Regions from separate parts of the Ectobacillus soli genome, predicted to be linked through region 2. Evidence: predicted binding sites of a transcription regulator. Region 2 holds the regulator's gene; the other holds the start of a gene.

Region 1 (3,433 bases), on a different contig from region 2:
AGTAAGTGAATGAGAAGTAAGGCTCAAGCCCCGTGGAAACGCCAACCATTGTTCCCGTGCTACCTGTTGGTGCAACGGTTAATAAATGAGAATTGCGAATGCCGTATTGGATGATGCTTTCGCGAATATCGTCTGGCATATGCTTCATAAATCCCGTATTCACAAATCGTTTGCGCAGTGTCATTGTTTCTTCCTCTGTAGCACCAATTAAAAATGGGAAGCTTCCTTTTTCTTTAGCTAATTCAACAGAGGCGCGGTATGCCGTTGTTGCAATTGTTTCAAACACTTTATCAACGAGCAAGTTTCCTTCCTCTGAGCCGTATTCTGTTTCACAATAGATTAACAGATCGTGAAGTCCCATAACCCCTAGACCTACGCGGCGTTCGCCTAATGCTTGTTTTTTATTTTCTTCTAAGAAATAAGGAGTGGCATCAATCACGTTGTCCTGCATACGTACACCGATTTCCACCGTTTTCTTTAATTTATCAAAATCAACCGTTTTATTCTTTTTATCAGCCATGGATGCTAGATTCACAGCAGCTAAATTACATACAGAAAATGGTGCGAGCGGCTGTTCTCCGCATGGGTTCGTTGCAACAACCTGCTGACCGTACGCCTTAGCGTTCGTCATATCGTTGGCATTATCAATAAAGAAAATACCAGGCTCGGCTGAATACGTCGCACAAATATTAATTAAATTCCACAGCTCTTTCGCACGAATTTGACGGTAGACACGTACGCTATGGCCAAGCTTCTCCCATTTGCGGACATCGCCGATTGCATGCCATTGCTCGTTGTAAACTTTCATTTCTTCCGGGCTGTAATTTTCAGTATCCGGGAAACGAAGGTCATAGGTTTCATCGTTTTCAACGGCATTCATAAATTCTTTTGTTAGGCATACAGAAATGTTTGCGCCTGTTAAAAATTCAGGGTGATGAACGCTATAATTGCCGCCTGTACGCAATTTTTCTTCTGCTTCCCGAATTGTATTTTCATTGAATGCGTGACGATGAGCTAAAATTCCTTCATACATTTCTATTTCTTGTGATGTAAGAGGCTTAAATTTCAGCTTCTCACTTGCATATTTTTTGATTGTTTCATCTTCTGTGTTTTCAATTAAATAACGAAGAATGCGAGGATTTTGCATTTTTGAAATAATAAATTCAATGATATCCGGATGCCAGTCTGTTAGCATAATCATTTGCGCGCCGCGTCTACTTCCACCTTGTTCAACAAGATGCGTCAGTTTTGCAATATCATCTAACCAAGAAACTGAGCCCGATGATTTCCCGTTTACACCCTTTGCTAATGTATTTCTCGGACGAAGCGTAGAACCATTTGTACCAACCCCGCCGCCGCGGCTCATAATTTCCATTACCTGTTTACGATGCTCCGAAATTCCTTCTCTTGAATCCTGTACAAACGGCATCACATAGCAGTTAAAATAAGTAACGTCCGTATCAGCTCCTGCGCCATATAATACTCGTCCAGCCGGAATAAAATTTAAATCTGCTAACTCTTCATAAAAAGAACCAAACCATTTATCACGATTTTCTTCGAGCGTTTCAACAGAGGACAAACCTGCTGCATTTCGTTTGGCAATTTGCTCATAGTAAATTTCAAGAGGTTTCTCCATTACATCAATGGAGCGAGTAATGATTCCCGTTTCCACTTCTTCTGGCTTCGTAAGTACGCCGCGATATTCTTCTTCAATTAGAACGCTTGCCTTCTTTCTCTCCCAATCAATAGCTACGATATATCCTAGCCCTCTTGCTGGAAATGTTGGATCTTCTTTTATCGTTAACACGACAAAGTCTCCAACTGTTAGCGTTACTTTTGCAGTATCTTTAAATGAATAGCGGTCAATCATAACAAGTCTCGAAACCCCTTTATGGGTAATGTTCATATCAGGGGTGATGGGATACACTTGAGGAAATAAAGAAATATCTTTGTTTAAACTATCAATATTAATCGTCATTTTTTCTTCGGACATAACAGGCATCGTTACCTCTCCTTTGGTTCTTAATTCTATACTTTTTCTTTACTAAACCTACACGTTCATAATTTCTTTAGCCTCCTAAATCTATCACACAAACAAGTTATAATCAATATACAGTAAACAAAACATTTTTTATTACGATATATAGTGTGTAATCATTTAGATTCCGTAATTAAAGAATTTATAAAATGAGGGTGGGTTTCCTTGCATGCTTAGATGAGGGTAGAAATACTGGAAGCTTTAATAGAGAAAGTGAAATGATTTCTTCATGAAATAAGTAGATGTACTTCGATTATTTGACACATCTAATGAGCCCTCCAAGGTTCCCCGAAGGACAAGGCAAAAACGGACTCACCGCATGCGGCAAGTCCGTATAGTATCGTGTTTAACCACCAAAGTATGTATTGGTGGAGACGGTGGGAGTCGAACCCACGTCCAGAAATATCGTCACTTAAGCTTCTACGAGTGTAGTCGACATATTGGCGCTTCGCGAGCTCTTTTGCCTATCGACAGGCGGCAGGGCTCGCTAGTCTGATTGTTCTCTTCCTTTGTCCTCAGACGGTGGACGCCGGCGTAGTCTGCTAAGAGTGAGCCCCTTACCCTACCACACAGACAATGGAGGGAGGAGCAGCCGCACTAATTAGGCAGCTAAAGCTAAATTATTTTTGCCAGTTATAGGCGTTGACGTTTTAACGAGGCCGATCCCCTCGACTCGCAACCTAAGCTCGAACTACCCCTGTCGAATCCGTAACGTCCCCATATAAAAGGGAGCTTTACGAGAAAGTGTAGCATTAAGAGCTATTTTTCAAAGTTCAGCTGTTTGGTACATTTCTTATTATAGCCGATGAAAGATGTAGATGCAATTGTAAAATACTGTAATTACATCTTTTGGCGATCGCGAAATGCTCGTTCTACATCGCGCTTCGCTTCTTTCTTCTTTAAATCTTCACGCTTATCGTATGTTTTCTTTCCTTTTCCAAGTCCAAGACTTACCTTCGCATACCCATTCTTCAAAAAGATTTTTAGCGGTACTAATGTATATCCGACTTCTTTCGTGTAGCCGATGAGCTTCGCTATTTCTTTTTTATGTAAAAGTAACTTTCGCGGACGAAGTGGATCATGGTTAAATCGGTTTCCTTGCTCGTACGGGCTAATATGCATACTATACACCCACACTTCTCCGTCTTGTACACGAGCGTATGAATCTTTTAAATTGACGCGACCAGCGCGAATGGATTTAATTTCGGTTCCTTGCAGGACAAGTCCGGCTTCATATGTCTCTTCAATGAAATATTCATGAAAGGCTTTTTTGTTTTGTGAGATCGTTTTTCCGTATCCTTTTGGCATGAGGGTACCCCTCCTTTATTCACCCTATTGTAACAAAAACAACGGTTCTTCACAATGTAACAACTCTCTATAAAAAAGAACTTTACT
Region 2 (3,433 bases):
CAGCATAATATCTTCGATTACCCGCAAATCAGAGGCTACAGGTAAAGCACCTCCAGATAGCTCTGTAAGCAATTCCTTTGGCGACACTTCTTCCAGCACTTTAATGAGCTTATCCTGCTTTGATTGCGGCACTTTGTCACGCATTTCCTGCATTTTTGCAGGTTGTACTCTTTCGCTCAGTACAGGAAGCGTATTGCTATGCTCAAATTGATACCAATCACGCGTACATTTTCGAAGCAATTCAATATCAATTTTATCCTGACCAATAATAAGAGCATCCATGACGACTTTCTTCATTGTCACATGATCGAGCTGATAGACATAAGCAAGCTTTAAAATCGTTTCTTTGACTTCCTCAGTTATCGCACGTCTTGGAATCATCGTATTGCCAATACCCTCTAAAAACAAAGAGAAATCAAAGAAATCATTTAATACTTGAGGTGAATCACTTGGAACTCTTCCAATAAGAGAGCCCTTATCTATTTGTTCCATCTCAGGCTTAAATTTTGAAAGCTGAGCAGGCGTATAAGACTGAAACACATCATTAAATGACTTCGTAATTTCACTGTATTCTTGTATATCCATTTCAGGCTGCAGAAAATACTTTTTCACTCGATTGTACTTTGTAATACCTAGCCGATTATACAAAAAAATGTTTAATACAATATCATCAAAAAATTGCTTTGGCGTAAGCGGAGCTTGCAGCTCATACAAGAACGTCCGAACGTCATTTGTTTTTTTTACAAATACTTTCATAAGGCCGATACCCTCTAATTTCATTCGTTCCTTATGAATATCAGGCAAACTCATATGCATATTCAGCAAAAGCGAATGATGAGTTTGTTCTTGTTCATTAGAAAAATCTTGATCAAGCTCTCCCCATAGTGTCATATACAGGCTAAACGCTTTGCTACCTATTATAGGCTGGTACAGCATTGTCAGGACCTTTCGATCGTAACTATACAGCAAACCTGTTGTAAAGACGCGATACCGGTCAATTGGAAGCAAATCCATCCATGATTGTCTTTCCATGCCTGCAAATCCTTTCTACAAGTGTAATCTAACGTACTACACGCCGTTCTTCTATTTTCGTTCTTTATGCAGTATGTCTTTTAGTTCATCAATAAACACATTTAAATCTTTGAATTGTCGATAAACGGAGGCAAACCGCACATATGCTACTTCATCAATATCACGTAAAGCCTCCATTACCATTTCTCCAATTATTTCACTTTTAACCTCTGATGAGCCTGCATTTCTCAGCCCACGTTCTACAGATTGCGTCACTTCTTCTAATTGCTTTAACGAAACCGGTCGTTTTTCGCATGCTTTAATTAATCCGCGTAAAATCTTTTCTTTGCTAAATTCTTCACGTGTGCCTTCCTTTTTTACTACTATTAAAGGCATTTCCTCTACCTTTTCAAAAGTAGTAAAGCGATACAGGCATTTCTCACATTCACGTCGTCTTCGAATGGAGCGCCCTTCATCAACTGGGCGGGAATCTAATACTCTCGTTCCATTGTGAAAACAAGCGGGACAACGCATATCATCACTCCTTAGCCTAATCTAATCGTTCTATAAGTACTACATTTGCTCAGCTAATCCCGTACCGATACAAGGTAATTCCTTGTCCAATTGTTCCATACAATTGTATGTTGAAACAAATGTAATATTGCAACCCCTTGTATCCTATAGTAGTTGTTCTGCTACTTTCATAGCTTGTGTTTTATTCACTTTATAATAACGACTTCGTAATTGTTCATTACTATGCGTTTCTGATGTTTCTGATATCCTTGTTAGCATTTGTTTTACTCTTCCCATAATACTCATGTAAAACTCCTCCTACTGTACAATAAAAAACAAGTAATAGACTAACCATTCTCCTTAGGAGAAAATGATTCCATATTACCATGCATTCGGAGGCATCTAACTAACATTATCAAAAAAAGAAAAAAGAGGCGTATAATACACCTCTTTTCATTCTAAAGCAATACTCCTATTTTTTAAAGAGCTTTTACTTCACGTTGTTTTATTTGAAAGTTTCCAGTACCGCGCGAAATTTCTATACATTCCCTCTTATTTTCAAAAGAGACAAATTAATTCGTCTTATGCATGTTGAACATTAGAATTAACTTCGAGTTTATTTGCAACAATTCCTACTAAATCTACTACACGACGTGAGTAGCCCCATTCATTGTCATACCAAGCTAAAACCTTTACTTTACGAGTACCCATAACAATAGTAGATAAACCATCCACTATCGCAGAATGTGTATTTGTGTTAAAATCAGAAGATACAAGTGGTTCATCACAGAATGCTACAATTCCCTTTAAGGAGCCACGTGAAGCTTCTATAAACGCTGCGTTCACTTGTTCAACTGTTACATCTTGCTGTAAATCTACTACAAGGTCAACTAGTGATACGTTTGGAGTAGGAACACGAAGTGACATTCCGTGCAATTTTCCTTTTAAATGTGGTAACACTTTAGCCAATGCTTTAGCTGCACCAGTTGTAGTCGGAATAATAGATTGTGCACAAGCACGTGCTCTTCGTAAGTCTTTATGTGGATTATCAATATTATTTTGATCATTTGTATAGGAATGAATCGTTGTCATTAGACCATTATCAATTCCAAATTTTTCATCAAGAACTTTAGCTACGGGTGCAAGACAGTTTGTTGTGCAAGATGCATTTGAAATAACATCATGTTTTGTTAAATCAAGTGTCTGATCGTTAACACCAACAACAATCGTCACATCTTCATCTTTACCAGGTGCTGTAATAATTACTTTTTTAGCTCCTGCTTCTAAATGAAGACTTGCCTTTTCTCTAGCATTGAATTTTCCTGTAGCTTCAATTACGATATCAACGCTTAGTTCCTTCCAAGGAAGTTCTTGTGGATTACGGTTGTTTAAAAGCTGAATAATTTTCCCGTCTACAACTAAGTGATCAGCAAATGCTTCTACCGTACCATCAAAACGACCATGAGTGGTATCGTATTTAATTAGATGTGCCAACGTTTCTGACGGATAGCTCGCATTGATCGCTACGATTTCGAATGCGCTTTCTTTAATGGCTTGACGAAACACCATTCTCCCAATACGTCCAAACCCGTTAATTGCCACACGAATCATATATGTTATCCCCCTTGATTGCGTTATACTATTTCTCCCTATTATCAGTATTAGTATAGCACAAAAAGAAAAGAAAGCACTAAATATTTTCATAAAAATAAAAAATTATAACTATAGAATACTCCATTGCTTTAATACTCGTAATAATTGTAACCTAGTCTCTTCTAATGTGCCATTATTATTAATAATTTCATCTGCTAGACTTTGCTTTTCTACAAGTGGCATCTGCGATGAAATACGCACACGTGCTTCTTCTTCTGTAAAACGATTTCGGTCCATAAGACGATTTATTTGTGTG

What was found. The regulator NrdR, encoded in region 2, represses ribonucleotide reductase genes. The targets are predictions, from matches to a motif close to AACACNATATATNGTGTT.
Region 1: a site for NrdR is predicted at 2,134-2,151, ahead of ACAN53_RS12390 (vitamin B12-dependent ribonucleotide reductase). Genes of this name have one in related genera too.

What each region holds. Positions count from the first base shown of each region.
Region 1 covers NZ_JBGJZM010000002.1:105,186-108,618, forward strand. Annotated here, with positions in the region: gene ACAN53_RS12390 (vitamin B12-dependent ribonucleotide reductase) at 1-2,002, opposite strand, end outside; RNA gene ssrA (transfer-messenger RNA) at 2,405-2,757, opposite strand; gene smpB (SsrA-binding protein SmpB) at 2,879-3,346, opposite strand.
Region 2 covers NZ_JBGJZM010000001.1:131,283-134,715, reverse strand. Annotated here, with positions in the region: gene ACAN53_RS00670 (replication initiation and membrane attachment family protein) at 1-1,032, opposite strand, end outside; gene nrdR (transcriptional regulator NrdR) at 1,084-1,545, opposite strand; gene ACAN53_RS00660 (hypothetical protein) at 1,690-1,830, opposite strand; gene ACAN53_RS00655 (glyceraldehyde-3-phosphate dehydrogenase) at 2,107-3,135, opposite strand; gene coaE (dephospho-CoA kinase) at 3,247-3,433, opposite strand, start outside.